Regions from separate parts of the Paenibacillus sp. GCM10027626 genome, predicted to be linked through region 2. Evidence: riboswitches for the same ligand, from Rfam matches in the RefSeq annotation. Region 2 holds a riboswitch; each other region holds the start of a gene.
What was found. A riboswitch is a leader RNA that binds a small molecule or an ion and turns the genes downstream of it on or off. The one in region 2 is predicted to bind cyclic di-AMP.
Positions count from the first base shown of each region.

Region 1: linked by a shared signal. The riboswitch ahead of ACFQ0N_RS34945 (resuscitation-promoting factor) and the one ahead of ACFQ0N_RS08580 (hypothetical protein) in region 2 are both predicted to bind cyclic di-AMP.
Region 3: linked by a shared signal. The riboswitch ahead of ACFQ0N_RS25105 (TrkH family potassium uptake protein) and the one ahead of ACFQ0N_RS08580 (hypothetical protein) in region 2 are both predicted to bind cyclic di-AMP.

Region 1 is NZ_JBHTHC010000032.1:9,363-14,747, forward strand. It holds gene ACFQ0N_RS34935 (HD domain-containing protein) at 3-1,301, shown strand; gene ACFQ0N_RS34940 (TatD family hydrolase) at 1,329-2,096, shown strand; cyclic di-AMP (ydaO/yuaA leader) riboswitch at 2,284-2,487, shown strand; gene ACFQ0N_RS34945 (resuscitation-promoting factor) at 2,818-3,978, shown strand; gene rnmV (ribonuclease M5) at 4,104-4,673, shown strand; gene rsmA (16S rRNA (adenine(1518)-N(6)/adenine(1519)-N(6))-dimethyltransferase RsmA) at 4,670-5,385, shown strand, end outside.
Region 2 is NZ_JBHTHC010000003.1:330,509-335,893, forward strand. It holds gene ACFQ0N_RS08560 (guanylate kinase) at 1-286, opposite strand, end outside; gene ACFQ0N_RS08565 (S-layer homology domain-containing protein) at 718-1,983, shown strand; gene ACFQ0N_RS08570 (PspC domain-containing protein) at 2,266-2,490, shown strand; gene ACFQ0N_RS08575 (PspA/IM30 family protein) at 2,521-3,225, shown strand; gene ACFQ0N_RS08580 (hypothetical protein) at 3,289-3,708, opposite strand; cyclic di-AMP (ydaO/yuaA leader) riboswitch at 3,716-3,912, opposite strand; gene ACFQ0N_RS08585 (SGNH/GDSL hydrolase family protein) at 4,021-4,647, opposite strand; gene ssuE (NADPH-dependent FMN reductase) at 5,152-5,385, opposite strand, start outside.
Region 3 is NZ_JBHTHC010000015.1:14,629-20,013, reverse strand. It holds gene uvrC (excinuclease ABC subunit UvrC) at 1-527, shown strand, start outside; gene ACFQ0N_RS25110 (CPBP family intramembrane glutamic endopeptidase) at 579-2,192, opposite strand; cyclic di-AMP (ydaO/yuaA leader) riboswitch at 2,439-2,618, shown strand; gene ACFQ0N_RS25105 (TrkH family potassium uptake protein) at 2,700-4,052, shown strand; gene ACFQ0N_RS25100 (potassium channel family protein) at 4,070-4,732, shown strand; gene ACFQ0N_RS25095 (LysR family transcriptional regulator) at 4,796-5,385, opposite strand, start outside.

The DNA.
Region 1 (5,385 bases), on a different contig from region 2:
GGATCAGGCCGAGACCGCTTGCTGAAGAAAAGGTATTTAAAGATCCTGTTCACAAATATATTTATGTGCAGGATGAAATCATTTGGAAATTAATTAATACGAAGGAATTCCAGCGCTTACGAAGGATCAGGCAGCTTGGAACCTCTTATTTGACCTTTCACGGCGCAGAGCATAGCCGCTTTTCTCATTCGCTCGGCGTATACGAGATTACCCGAAAAATTATTTCCCAATTTGAGCGGGGAGGGTATGCAGATTGGCCCAAAGAGGAAAAGCTCGTCTCGCTATGCGCGGCGCTCCTGCATGACTTGGGACATGGTCCTTTTTCCCATTCTATAGAAGAGGTTTTTGAGACGCATCATGAGGAGTGGACATGCCGCATTTTATTAGAAGAAACAGAAATAAATGCAGTACTCCGGGAAGTTGATTCTGCCTTTCCGAAGCAAGTCGCCGATGTGATTTGTAAGTCATATGGGCAACCTATCGTTATAAGCCTTGTCTCCAGCCAGATGGATGCGGACCGGATGGATTATTTGCTGCGCGATGCGTATTTTACTGGTGTAAATTATGGCACCTTCGACCTTGAACGAATTTTGCGCGTGCTGCGTCCCCATAAGGGCAGAATAGTCGTTAAGGAGAGCGGCATGCATGCGGTAGAGGATTATTTGATGTCCCGCTATCAAATGTATTGGCAAGTTTATTTTCATCCGGTGACACGCAGCTCGGAAATTATTTTAAGGCAAATTTTCCGCAGGGCAAAAGAACTGCATCAGCAGGGATATTCCTTTAAGTGGATAATTGAGCCGCTCCGTCAATTGTTGGCAGGGACGATTGATGTCAAAAGCTATACAGCGCTGGACGAGGCCATGGTGCAGACAGCCTTTGGCCAATGGCAGTATGAGCAAGACGAGCTGCTGGTGGATTTGTGCGAACGGTTTTTAAATCGTAAACTGTATAAATATGTAACGATGGACGAAGCTAACGAGTCGTTATGGCAAAAGGCGCGCGAGCAAATGAGTCAGGCGGGATTGCCGCCGGAATATTATTTGGAAATTGATTTTCCGTTTGATTTACCTTACGATGTGTACCGGACAGGAGCGTCCTCAGCGGAAAAAGACGAAAAACCGCCTATTTTGCTGCTTGATCAAGAAGAGAGGCTATTTGAGATTTCGGCAAGATCCGAGATTATTCACTCGATTTCCGGATTACATCGCGGCAAATATCACTTATATTTTCCAGAAGAAATTTTACGAACAAAGGCGCATCAGCTCTCGAGGGATGTTCGGCAATTGTTTGGCTTTTAATAGAAGAAAGGGGATTTGGACAACAGCATGTTAATCGACACACATACACATTTGGACTCTTACAAATTCGACGAAGATCGCGCGGAAGTAATTGAGAGAGCATTCGCATCCGGGGTTGGCAAGTTAATCAATGTCGGATTTAATCGGGAGACGATCCCGACAACGATGAAGCTTGCCGAGCAGTATGAAAATATATATGCAGTGGTAGGCTGGCATCCGGTTGACAGCATTGACATGAAAGATGGAGATCTCGAATGGATTGCATCTTTATGCGATCATGAGAAGGTTGTCGCCATAGGTGAAATCGGGCTGGACTATCACTGGGATACATCCCCAAAAGATGTGCAGCAGCGTGTTTTTCGTCAGCAAATTGCCTTGGCCAAACATAAGAAAATGCCAATTGTTATTCATAATCGCGATGCGCATGAGGATGTTGTAAGGATTTTGAAAGAAGAAAATGCCCGCGATGTGGGAGGCGTTATGCATTGCTTCTCAGGAAGCTGGGAAACGGCCAAGCAATGTTTGGATATGAACTTTTATATTTCGTTCGGAGGGCCGGTAACATTTAAAAATTCTAGGGTACCGAAAGAGGTATTGGCTAAGGTTCCTTTGGACCGAATTTTGATCGAAACGGATTCCCCTTATTTGGCTCCTCATCCACATCGTGGAAAGAGAAATGAGTCATCTTATGTCCGTCATGTAGCCGAGACAGCAGCGGAAATAACAGGGAAATCAATGGAAGAAATTGCCAAAATAACATACGAAAATGCAATAAATTGTTTTGGCATTCGATGAAACAAGCTTTGAGAGCAAGAAAAAGAGACTAATATTGTGAAAAAACTAATTTTCTTATAGAAATTCACGCGGTTTTCACGAGTTTTTCCTTAAAATTCGTTAAAATCGTCATTTATCGCATCTTTACAATGTGCCGCAAAAGACGGTATCATTCATCTCAGAGCTCACGAAGCTGCAATTTGTATTTTCAAAATAATCGCTTAATCTCCAATCTGGAGAGCGGGGGAACCTGGTGCAGGCAGTTCGAAATTTTGAACATGCATGCCCGACATGATTTGGGGTGAATTTTGCGGCTGACCTTTTACTCGGAGGCAATCGGTCAGAAGCGAATAGGGCGACTCTCTCGCCCGAATCCGGCAGCTAACCTCGTAAGCGCAAATAGAGAGATCAACCTCGTGCATCTATTCATTCGCCATTTGCGAAAAAGCCACGAAAGAGATCCTCTGTCGTCGGCTTTTTTGTGATCTAGAATTATAAACTTCCATTCGGCTTATAAATTCTAAGCATCACCTTGAGAAACATCTCAGTCTTTTACAGACCAATGAATCTGTTTCTTCTCGTAATTTTGAATATTATTCTATCTGACGACATAGGGTGTAAGGCGGAGGTGAATGGTAGCACAATCGAGGCAGCGTGCCAGACACGCTATAATCTAACTTAGTCACGTCAAATTCAATCATGCGTAATTCGACGGCGGGACTATGTAAGGAGGACCGATGGAGTGGGCGAACCCAAGATTAAGGACACCCATGAGAAACGATCATCCAGCATGTCTTTCGCATTGCGATGGAAGCATGAGAACTTGCGTTTAATTGTACTAAGCGCTATGATCTCGATCGCTATGACTTTCATGTTTTTGGTGTTGTTGTACGGAACGGCTGACAAGCGCGTATCCGTAGTATTGAACGGACAGGAAAATATTGTTTCGACCAAACAATTGGTCCTTCAACGCCTACTGGATGAACAAGCCATTAAGATTGGACCGCATGACGAAGTGTCCATTCCACTGAACGCGGGAATTAAAGACGGTGATCGGATTGTTGTCGATCAAGCAGTCCCGCTGCAGGTTAAGGCTGACGGCAAAGTAAGAACGTTGTACACGACAGAAAAGACGATAAAGGAAGCGGTCGATAAAGCCAATATATCGATCCGTAAAGAGGATAAAGTATTTCCTTCGTTGGAGAAGACGATTGAGCCGAATATGACGGTCACGGTCGTCAGAATCGACAAGCATCGTTTGTCGCGTGAATATGCTCTGCCTTATTCGATTGTGAAGAAAGAAGATCCCGAACTTGAGAAAGGGAAGGAGAAGCTAATTCAGGTCGGTAAGGAAGGCAAAGTAGTCAAGCAATACGAAAAGGTGTTTGCCGATGGCAAACTGGTCAATCAAACCTTCGTTACGAAATTGTCCCAAGAGAATGCCGTCAACCAAATCGTTGCTGTTGGAACGAAGAAAGAGGAGCCGCCAGTGCAAATTTTAGCGGCCGCAGCCGATGATTCGGATTCTTCAGGTGCGACGGTTACGAAGCAGGGCGTCACTTTCAAAGCGAAAAAAGTATTGAAAAATGTGACCTTAACAGCCTATTCAGCCGGCGTAAATGATACGGGCAAGGGCAAAGGCCATCCTGATTATCGTATTACAGCGTCGGGTGCTCGCGTCAAAGAAGGGCATACCATTGCTGTCGATCCTAAGGTCATTCCGCTTGGCTGGTGGGTTTACATTGAGGGTATCGGCTTCCGCCGCGCGGAAGATACCGGTGGTGCGATTAAGGGGAAAATAATTGACGTTTTTATTGAGAGCGAGAAGAGCGTCAGAAAATTTGGCCGTAAAAAAGGCTATACCGTACATGTAATTGGACCGAAAAAGCCTGATTCCATTTAAGCGATAGCAGGAATCTTAATGAGCGTTGTCATAAATTTATCGTATTTCGCATCGAAATATGCCATTATAAGAAGAGGCGCAGCCTCTTCTTTTTGATTTGCCCAAGTTCGGAGGAAACAGGAAAAATGATACATGAAATTATTGTGGTCGAAGGCAAGGATGACACAACAGCCATTCAGCGCGCTGTACAGGCTGAGACGATTGAGACAGGCGGCTCGGCGATTGGAGAAGCAGTGCTAAGACGTGTAGAGCTGGCGAAAGAGCGTCGCGGCGTTATTATATTTACTGATCCCGACCATGCCGGCGAACGCATCCGGAAAATCGTCTCGCAGCGGGTTCCGGGCTGTAAGCATGCTTTTTTGCCGCAGGAAGAAGCGTTCTACAAAGGTGATATAGGCGTTGAAAATGCTTCGCCGGAAGCCATTAGAAGGGCGCTGGCTAATGTACGGACAGAAGCGGTTGACGGACAAGCAGCTCCCCAACCAGAAGTAACCTGGGAAATGATGATGGAAGCAGGGCTTGTCGTGAGCTCGGACGCTTCAGAGCGCCGCTTGTTAATGGGCAATTTGCTTGGCATCGGGTATGCTAACGGCAAGCAGTTCTACAAAAGATGTGTCATGTTCCGAATAACCCGGGAGGAATTCGATCAAGCTAGGCTGCAAATGGAACGGGAAATCGGAGGGAAAGGCTCATGAAGCAGCTTGAAGTAGCAACACCTAAAAGAACGAAAGATATTATTGCAAAGTACGGTTTTTCTTTTAAAAAGAGCTTGGGTCAAAATTTTTTGATCGATCAAAATATATTGCATAAAATTGTGGCTGCGGCAGATCTGAATGGCTCAAAGGGAGCGCTGGAAATTGGTCCCGGGATCGGCGCATTGACGCAGCATCTGGCAGATACGGCCGCTCAAGTAACGGCAATTGAAATCGATGACCGGCTCATTCCGATCCTTCAGGACATTTTCGCGGAAAGCGAGAATGTGCATATTGAGCATGGCGATGTGCTGAAGCTGAATCTGGCGCAATTGATTGAGCGGCAATTTGCTGATTGTACAGGAGTTAGTGTTGTTGCTAATTTGCCTTATTATGTCACAACCCCAATTGTAATGAAATTACTGGAAGAGAAACTCCCGCTTGAAAATATTGTTATTATGATTCAAAAAGAAGTAGCGGAGCGAATGGCAGCAAGCCCGGGCAGTAAAGCTTACGGCAGCTTAAGTGTAGCCGTACAGTTCTATTGCATCCCTGAGCTGGTCTGTACGGTGCCGCATACGGTCTTCATACCGCAGCCTAATGTTGATTCGGCAGTGATCAAGCTGCGGCTGCGGGAGGCGCCTCCAGTCGATATAGAGGATGAAGCGCATTTTTTCCGCACCGTGCAGGCAAGCTTTGCCCAGCGCCGCAAGAC
Region 2 (5,385 bases):
GCTGAAAGCTGTGCTCAATATCATCCCTGCGCAAGCCGTACCGGCAGTTGTGCAGCGCGACACTTTCGATAAATTCATCACGTCCTTCCATTTCCGCATACTGCTCCGCAGAAATAAAATGATAATCTTGACCGTCAATTTCTCCTGAACGAGGTTTACGGGTAGCATACGAGACTACCTTAGGTATGCCGAAGGTTGTACCGACACTATCCGCCACTGTCTTCCGACCGGAACCGTCAGGCCCAGTAAATACAAAAATTAACTCGCGATCTTGAAGTTCTCCCATCGATCAACCTCCTCCAAGCACTCCGGCTCTGGCTGCCGCCAATGCCAGCGAAATGCGAGAATTACCTCTATTATATTCAAATTGTCGCAATTTAGTCAATATTCTGATAATTTTTCCGCTTTAGCCGCTGCTCATTTTATCAACATCCCAAAAATTCAATATGTCATAAGACTCAAATTTTAATTCTTACTTTTTTGAGCGGTTTATGCCCTTTTTTTCATAATATTAACGCTTTCCGCAAAATAGGCAAATCGATCGATTCCTTATAGATACCTTTTCCTTTTTTATCCTCCAAAGCACGTGTCCTAAGACTCAAATCAGACAAGACTTCCAACCTCTTTTGACAATAGTCGTTCCGTCCGTTCACAAGCCGACAAAAATATGGTTATCTAGACAGTGGTGTGTCATTAATCAATATATAGGGGGAAGTTATGAAGCGACTGATGTACTACTCCGCAATTGTCACAATACTGTTTACCAGTATCAGTACAGCCATCGGGACAAAGGCCTCTGATGCGGCGGCTCAAACGGCTGCGGTGAAAACCTTTTCAGATGTAAAGAAAGGACATTGGGCCGAGAAAGATATTAACCGGATGGTTGAACGTGGTATTTTGAACGGATATCCCGATGGGACCTTTCGCCCTAGTGCGCCCGTCAAGGTTGATGAATTTATTAAAATGCTTATTCTCTCCTATACCGAGCTGCATCAAAACGGAGAACGCAGCTGGAATGTCCAGTTTATCAATTCACTAAGTGTAGAAAATCAGACGATTTTAAAGCAGGATTACCGTTATTTTGACTTTAAATCCAGCACGACCGGTTACTGGGCCAAGCCTTACATCGATGTAGCCAATGATTTGCATTTCCTGAGCAAAAACCGGTATAGCGATTTCCAAACAGATATGACGCGTGAAAATGTTGCTGAAGTGCTCTACTATACTTTGCTGGAAACGGAAATTTTGGAGGATTCTCAGTTCAGCAGCACGCTCGCCGCTTCCTACGGGGATCTGATGAGCGCTAGCGACCGCGAACAGAAATTTATCGCCGAGGCATTAGTAAAAGGAATTATGCAGGGCTATCCGAACGGTTATTTCGGAGTCGGCGATTATGTAACCCGCTCGGAGGCACTTGTTATTCTTAACCGTCTGACGGACAAATCGCAGCGGATCTCCATCCAACCGAAGGAAGACCAGCTGCAGCGCGCAGTCGCTATTCCGGGCGGCGGACAAAAGATTATCAGCTTCCCCGACAAACGGATGTGGGACGCTTACGATTCCTTGGCCAAAGCCGGAAAGCTGCGCGGCTCCAACCACGATCTGTTTGAGACCACGCTTCGTCTGTTCAAGGATCAAGATGAGCTGGAGCGCGTACAAGCTGCGCAGAAGGGCAATGGAAGCGCCACGGAAGAAGCCTCCATTTGGCTTGACCCGCATTACAACACTTATGGGATAACGATCCGTTTGCGCGAAGGTACGCTTGCCCGCAATCAGGAAGTCATTCAATCCTTTACGAACGATTTGTTCGGCCCGGACGCCCTTGCTTTCCGCAAATGGTTTGAAGCGGTCTGCACAGAAGTTGCTGCAGGCACGCCTGTCAGCTCAAAGAAAACGACGGTTGGCAACGACACCGTCAACATTTTGGTCGATAGCGACAATAAAACGATCATGTTCTCGATCGCCAAAAAGAAAAACGATTAAGCAAGAAGAAACGGCTGAGCCGTCCTTAGTGCGAGGCAAGTTTCTTCCCTTAGCAATATAAGAAAGCCATCTCGGCAGCCAAACGCTGCTTTCGAGATGGCTTTTTCATTTTTTTACGGCGGAGGTCGTACTGCATCCCCGCCTCAAGGCTAGCGCCGAAAACCGTCGCAAGGCCGTTTTGCCAGATCGCTTGCTCCGCTACAATAAAGACATAAGCAGCACAGCATAACTTCATAAACAATTTATTATAATAGATAGATATTTTTAAAAGGAGCGATCGACATGAACAAACTTTACCGTTCACGTACAGACCACAAATTATCAGGGCTTTGCGGCGGTCTCGCAAAATATTTCGGAATTGACGCTACATTAATCCGGCTCGCCCTGGTTATCGCCGCATTTTTCAGCGTAGGCAGCGTCGTCATCATCTACTTCCTGGCTGCCCTAATTGTGCCAAAAGAGCCTACCTTCTATGATATGCACCACGAAGGCCCTTACCATTACTAATTCAACAAACTTTACTTAGGAGATGATATCATGAGCGTTTTTGCACGAATGGTTAATTTGACGAAGGCTGCTGCCCACGAGTTATTGGAGAAGCTAGAAGATCCTGTAATGATGATGAATCAGTATGTTCGCAATATGCAGGATGAAATTGAGCAATTGCAAAATGAAAAGGTGAAGCAGGAAGCAACTGCACGCGGTCTGAAGACACAACTGGAAGAAAGCACGCGGCTTGCCAATATGTATGAGGAAAAAGCGCTCGAGGCATTGGCTAACAATCGTGAAGCCGAAGCCCGCGAAGCACTGAGCACAAAGCTTCACTACGCTGAAAAGTCGGTCAGCTACCAGGAATGGCATTCCGCCGCGGTGAGCCGTTCGGCAGAGCTTGCTCATCGCCTTGAAGAAGCGAAGGTAGAGCTGGAAGCATTGCAGAAGAAACGCACTGAATTAACCGCCCGCGTCAAGCAGGCGGCGGTACAATCGCGGCAGACAATGCCAAGCTTCAGCATGGGCGCCAATCTCGACGGCGGATCAGCAGCCCGCGGCTTCCAGCGCATTGAAGAAAAAATTATGCAGTGGGAAGCGCATCTCGAGCTGGCCGGCCAAGCTCCGTTCACGCCGCCATACGGCAGCGGCTACGGCGCACAAGCTGGAACTGCGGCAACAGCCGATCCGGCAAAATCGGCGCTGATTGATGAGCAGCTCGAACAGCTGCGCAAGAAGCTGCCTGCCGAATAAGTCCATAATGAAAAATCCGTCTCCCGAGTAGCGGCTGCTACTGTGAGACGGATTTTTTTGCTGCTAATGTGCCTCTCTCGCTTTCACATCGGCTAGCAGACAGGACAGATCCCGGCCATGGGAACGAATAACGTCATTGGCGCCTAGCCCTTTATAGACATGGCGCGGCTGAATGCTGTCCGTCACGATATAAATCGGCTTGTTCGTCCATCCCCGGCAAATTTGCAAATAACGGCAGCATAGCGTCAAGCTTTTTTCAAACAGGTACACACTATCGATCCGCATATCCGGCACCAGCCAGGTCTTCTCTTCATTCGTATTCACCATTACAATGCTCGCTACGCCAATTTCTTCCATTCGTTCATACTCTGAACGATTGTTCACAATGACAGAAAACGAAACACCTTGTCTTTTTAGCTGCTTAATAAACTTTTCCCCTGATGTATTCGGTGCCGATATCAGCAACGATTCATCATTTTCCATTCTTCACTCAACCTCTCCCAGTACGCTTACGAGGTTAGCTGACGGATTCGGACGCGAGAGTCGCCCTACCTGATCCTGAGCTGTTGCACTAGCGCATCCATCTCTGGCCAGGATTCACCCCCATGTGAAGCAGCCTGCATTACTAACTGCTTCTCACTTATCGGTTCCCCCGTTTCCCTTGCGGAAACTCAGCGTTGTCATTCTAATTCATTATCCGTATCGTACCGCCTAAAAGAGCAATTGTAAAGAGGCTTTTCTCACAATAAAAAAGGCTGCACAGGACATCATGCCCTGCGCAGCCACACTGTTCAATTATTTCGCTTGCACTGCCTTCAGCCAGGCATCCGCAATAAGCATATGGCCGGCCGGAGAAGGATGAACGCCATCTCCCGCCCAATATTCGGAAGCGGCACGAGTCGAAGCTTGCGCAAACAGGCCGTCCAGAGGAATGAGCATCGCGCCATACTCGCGCGCCAGCTCACGCACGACATTGATTTTCGGATCGAGGTCCTCGCGCCACTGCTTGCGATCTGCCGGATGCGGCAGGACGAACGGTTCTATCATAATGATGCGCGCATCCAGCTTTTCCTTCGTGCGCTCAATAATATCGCGGTAGCCCGCTTCATATTGCTCTACGCTCATCGGATTGTTGCTGTCATAGCGGCGCCATGTGTCGTTAATGCCGATATAAATCGATACCCATGTCGGCTTAAGATCGATGCAGTCCTCCTGCCAGCGCTGCTGCAGATCGGTTACCCGATTGCCGCTAATGCCGCGGTTATAAAACTTCACTTGCTTGTCCGGGTACATATATGAAAACCAAGAGGCGGCAAAAAAAGCGTAGCCGCTTCCCAGATTATCGCCATTTTCACGATTTCTCCCACAGTCTGTAATGCTGTCTCCTTGGAACAAAACGATATCATTGGTTTGTAAAAGCATCCTTTTTTTGCCCCTTCCCTCAACTCAGCAATTATTTTCCAGTTAAGAAGAAACGGCTGAGCCATCCTTGGCGCGAGGCAAGCTTCTTCCCCTGAAATTTTATAGAATTTATTTGGTGAAACTTGTAAACTCTATAAAGTCAAGTTTACCACGATACCAGGCAAAGGGAAACGCATTTTTTTACCACAGAAGAATTTATAAAATTTTGGCTGGTGTCGCCTAATCTAACGGATGCCACAGCCGCTATTTGCGAAAATTCGACCGATTTGAAATTGTAACGGAACTGTGAGCCCCTATTTGATGATGATGAGCCCGATTTCATAAGAAAACGTCGAATTAAGATCGCTCACTTCCGTCAGATTTCAAAAAGGAAGGTAATTGGCGAAATAAGGTCCGTGGCTTCCGTTAGATGAAATCGCTTTGCAGGCACCCTCCTTCAGAGCTTTTGCCCCCTGAACTCCGGTGTTAGAAGAAAAAAACTTGGCGATAGTACCAAGGACGCCTTCAGGCGTTTTTTTGCTGAATGAATAACGATGCAGTCTGCAAAAACGTCTCAATCACCCCCGCCAGCCGATCGGTCAGCTCTTCGCTCAAAATGAACCCGCCATTATCTGTGCGGGCTATTTGCGAATCTACAGCGAATACCCCTGTTGAAATATGTTTTGCGTAGAGCGCGGACAGCACCGGCTTCATCGCATAATCAATCGCCAGCAAATGCGCAATTGTGCCGCCGATGAA
Region 3 (5,385 bases), on a different contig from region 2:
CGGTACAAGGGCCGGACGACTATGAGACGATGCGGGAGGTCATCCGCAGGCGCTATGAACGAGTCTTGAAGGAAGGCTTGCAGCTTCCCGATCTGATCATCGTCGATGGCGGACGGGGGCAAATCTCCGCTGCCCTGGACGTGCTGGAAAATGAGCTGGGCCTATATTTGCCGGTATGCGGGCTTGTGAAGGATGCCAAGCACAAAACGGCGCAGCTGATGGTTGGCGACCCGCCGGAAATTGTGCCTCTTGCCCGCGACAGCCAGGAGTTTTATTTGCTGCAGCGCATTCAGGACGAGGTACACCGGTTTGCGATTACGTTTCATCGCGAGCAGCGAGGCAAGTCGATGGTGGCTTCGCGTCTTGACGCTATCCCGGGTATTGGCGAAAAGCGGCGCAAGCTGCTGCTCAAGCATTTTGGATCGATCAAAAAAATGAAAGAAGCAGCTGTCGAAGATTTCCGCCCGCTATCCATTGGCGAAAAGCTGGCTGCTCAAATCATTGCCGCTTTGAATGAAGAGGCGTAAAAAGCAAAAAGCCGTTCTTGCATCCATCAAGAAACGGCTTTTTGCTTTATTTCATGAAGCTGTCGGCGTCCTCATTTCCCTGCGGGATGACCAGAAGCGCAGCAGGGCGGCAATTGGAATCGGCAGCAGAATATAAAGGATGCCCATTGCGATATTGCCTGCTGACCCGAGAAACATAAGCGACATTGCCATCATCAAGCTGTCGAAGATCGCATGTGCGAAGATGACCGTCGCCAATCCAAAGCGTAGAAACAAGTAACAAAACAGTAAACCGATCAACGTTAGTTCGAATAAGCGGGTCGTCGCCGGGAAAATCGGATAGGTGACGTGCCCCAAGGCCCAAATGATGGTCGGAATTAGCGAGGCGACGAAGGTGTTGCGAAACCATTTTTTCATAAGGGCTATGCCAAAGAAGCGATAGACCGCCTCCTCAGAAATAGCGGCGCACCATGCCAGCAGCGGAAAGATCAACGGCGATGCAAAATTGTAAGGCGATTGCGCGACATCTGTAGTCGACCAGGCGCCCGTAGATTTTTCCAAAACCATTAGGATGACCGTTTGAGCGCCGAGCAAAATAAAGGCGCACAAGTAGCCGAGCCACATACTTTTCCAGATATGATCTCCATATCCCCGTTCTTTGCTGCGCAGCCATAAATTGCGTCCCATGGAACGCCAGAGCCCATCGCCGGCTACAAGCGAGAAATATACGGAAAGTGCCATAACCGCTGTAATGGCGCAAGTTACGAGCGTAGCGACAATCGCAAATACGGCGGCATCAGGCTCTTCCCCGAAGGTGGCAATTATGCCGTCCAACATGTTGAAATTGTTGACTAGATAAAAGAGCAAAAACACGCCGGCCAGCAGCAGGCCTCTGACAAATGAGGTATGCTTGCGGTAAAGTGCCGCATAAATTATGGCCAGAACGAACAAGACAAAAGAAAGCAGCAGACTGCCGATCAACGAAATGGTCGCTGCAAGCTTCGATTGCTCGTTGACATAGCTTTCGTAGTCAGCCGGCACGACGAACGCCGGTTTATAGCCGGAAATGTATAATTGGCCGTCCTCTGTTTGATTGACGCGAATCGTTAAACGCAGGGCAGCGTCTTTGACCTTCTCGCCCGTTACCAGCAATTTCACGACGCCGGGAGCTGCAGCGCCGTCCTCCACAGTTAGCCTGTCGGCCGCATAGCCTTGGCTTGCAGCGAAAGTAAGCGCCGCTTCCAGGGGCTTAGGGGAGGCGGAGGAGACAGCGTCCACCTGATTCCAGGCAACAACACTGCCGGTTTCCATATGAACATACATAAATAAATGACTTTTATCCGGCAGCGTGGCAGAAACCTGGAAAGTATCGGTAGGGAGCTTGGCTCCGTATTTTTTGTCATAGGCCTCAACTTGCTTTTCCTTTGACAAATAACCGTATAACAAGCTGTTCGATTGGTGGACGGCGTGAACGGCCGTAGGCTTCTGCTTGAATTGCTCCTCGGCAAAGCTGACAGCTGCCTGCTCTGCTGCCGCTTTGCTGATTACCTTCGCCGCTTCATTTTTGAAAAATGTATCTGCCGTTGCCGGAATCACTTGCACCACAACATAGATCGCGGCGCAGACGGCTGCAAACCAAGTGAATAATTTCCAGTTAGGCTGCAGTTCGGGCTTTTGAATGGACAAAAGATTCACCTCTTCATGTAGGGATACGTCATTGGCTGCGAATATATACTAGTACCATATCATAACTGCTCTGTTTTTTTCCATGTAACCGGTTATTTCGTCATGCGGAAGAGAAAAAAGGATGAAAAGCATCGTGCGATATTGATTTTATGTCCCCATTAAGGTAAATTGCCCTTTTTCGCTTCATTTTTAAACCCATTTAAACTTGGCTATTTTTTGGTGTGAACCGTATAATGAGTACGAATTAAATAGTGACAGCCGAATTTCAAGAGTTGAAAACGGGGGAACCAATTTTTGTCGCTTTTCGTCTGGCGACATGGGGTGAATTTCGCAATGCATGTTAGGCAATGCTAATGATTGCGAATAGGGCCGCCTTTCCAGGCCCGAATCCGTCAGCTAACCTCGTAGGCTGCGTGGAACAGGACTCATCTGCGAATAAGCATTGGGGTACCAGTGCTTTTTTTTGTGCCTGTAAACCATAGCATAGATCGGAAAAGGTGATGAAATATGCTCAAGCACTGGAGACGATTTCGCTGGTCGCCGCCGCGAATTTTGGCAGCAGGCTTCGCAGTTATTATATTCCTTGGGGCTGTTCTGCTTTCCATGCCGTTTGCTTCCAGAGACGGCAGCGGTACGCCGTTTATCGACTCTCTATTTACAGCTACCTCGGCTACATGTGTTACAGGTTTAATTTCTGTCGATACCGGCAGTCATTATTCGACAATCGGCCATTTAATTATCATTTTTCTCATTCAAATTGGCGGATTGGGATTTATGACGGTAGCGACGCTGTTTGCTTTTATGCTGCGCAAAAAAATATCGTTCAAGGAACGGTTAGTTTTGCAGGAGGCGATGAACCAGGGAAGCATTGAGGGGATCGTCCGGCTAGTCCGCAAGGTACTGCTGTACTCGCTGACGATTGAAGCGGTCGGCGCTGTTTTGTTTACGATTCGCTGGTCTTTCGATATGCCGCTGGCGAAGGCGATTTTTTTTGGCTGCTGGCATGCGATTTCGATGTTTAACAATGCCGGCTTTGATTTATTTGGCCAATTTGGGACGCCGTTTGTCAGCTTTACCGCCTATACAAGCGATCCGCTGGTCAATTTGGTCACGATGGGGCTCATTATTTTAGGCGGGCTCGGCTTTATTGTCTTGTCGGATATTATTGAATACCGCGTCAAGCGAAAGCTGAGCTTGCATTCCAAAATCGTGCTTACGATGACGGCAGCGCTGATCCTCATCGGGGCAATTGTCACCTATTGCTTCGAGTTTTCCAATCCGCACACATTGGGAGCTTTGAGCTGGGACGGGAAAATTTGGGCGGCATTCTTTCAATCCGTCTCGCCGCGCACCGCGGGAGCAAACACGGTCGATTTGTCCAGTCTGAGACAAGCCACGCAATTTTTTATGGTGGTGCTGATGTTTATCGGCGCATCGCCGGGCTCGACGGGCGGCGGCATCAAGACAACGACCTTCGCCACATTAATCGGTGCCGTCATCACGATGATTCGCGGACGGGAAGATATCGTCATGTTCAAAATGCGGCTCGGCCGCGAACGCATATTGAAAGCATTGACGATTACAATGCTGGCGCTGGCATTAGTAATTGTCGTAACGATGCTGCTCACTGTGACGGAAGATAAGCCGTTTCTGCATCTTTTGTTTGAAACGACATCCGCTTTTGGTACTGTCGGGCTTTCATTGGGAGTTTCGCCAGAGCTGACATTGCTTGGAAAAGTGCTCGTATGCCTGACGATGTTTGCCGGAAGATTGGGGCCGTTGACATTGGCTTACGCGCTTGGATCTACCACAGATAAAGAGCTTTACCGTTACCCTGAGGGGAAAATTACGATTGGATAGGGAAGTAGGAGAGGGAAATGAAGACAGGTCAATTTGTAATCATTGGGTTGGGGCGTTTTGGTTCTAGTCTGGCCAAAGAGTTAATCGAGCTTGGCTATGAAGTGCTTGGCATCGACAAGGATGAGGAAATCGTCCAAGACTTGAGTCCGCTTTTGACGCATACGGTCGTAGCGGAATCTACGGACGAGGATGTGCTCCGTTCGCTCGGCGTCCGCAATTTTGACTGCGGCGTTGTGGCGATTGGCGATGATATTCAGGCAAGCATCATGACGGCTATTTTATTGAAGGATCTCGGAGTGAAAACAGTCGTAGCCAAAGCGCTTAACGAGCTGCATGGCCGGGTGCTGGAGAAGATCGGAGTCGATCGCATCGTCTACCCGGAGCGGGATATGGGGATCCGCGTCGCGCATCAGCTCGTATCACCCAATTTGCTTGACTATATTGAACTGTCGAAAGACTATACGATTGCTGAGCTGGCGGTACCCCGCTGCCTAAACGGAAAGACGCTGCAAGACTTGAACCCGCGTGCCCGTTTTGGCTGCAGCATTGTGGCTATTAACACGCCAAAAGGCGTCATAATCGCCCCGTCGGCAACAGATGTGCTGGCCGAAAAGGACGTTATGGTCATCATCGGCACCAATCAGCAAATCGAGCATTTTGAAGCGGCGGTTATTCGGTAACAAATATCGGGAATACTAAAAGGATAGCGAGCCGGCTGCAGCCTGTGCGGCTCCGCTGTCCTTTTAAGTATGCTTGGACTCGCTTCGTTTATAATAGGTAGAGATTTCATCGATCCATAACCGTACGGAAGGGCTCAGGCTTTCCGGCCCCGCATGAATTAATGCTGTCGTCCGTTTCGTCGCTTCAAGCTCGCGGATCGGCACGACAGCCAGATCGTTGTCGCTGAGCAGCTGCTGGCGCAGGTAGGATTTGGGCAGCAGCGTGCCGGCTCGGCAAGTGTGAAGCAGGCGGAGGATCGCCTCGAAGGAATCGATCTCCATACGGACATCAGGCAGCAGCCGATAAGTTTCGAATACTTCGTCCGTCAAAATGCGGTACCACGTGCCTTTGGAAAACAAAATCATTGGCAAGCCATTTATATCGCCAATTTCCGGTTTTCCTTTTTCCATAATAAAATGATTGCGCGGCAGTACAAGAATAAGATGATCGTCGAATAGCGGCACACAAGTTAGTGCGGAATCGTCAATTCGCGAGGCTACAATGCCGATATCTGCTTTCTTTTCCCGGACAAGTGTAACAATTTCGTGGGTTTTGCCCGTAATCGCTTTTATGTCAAGCTCCGGACTCCGCGCTGTCAAGGCTTGTATGAGAT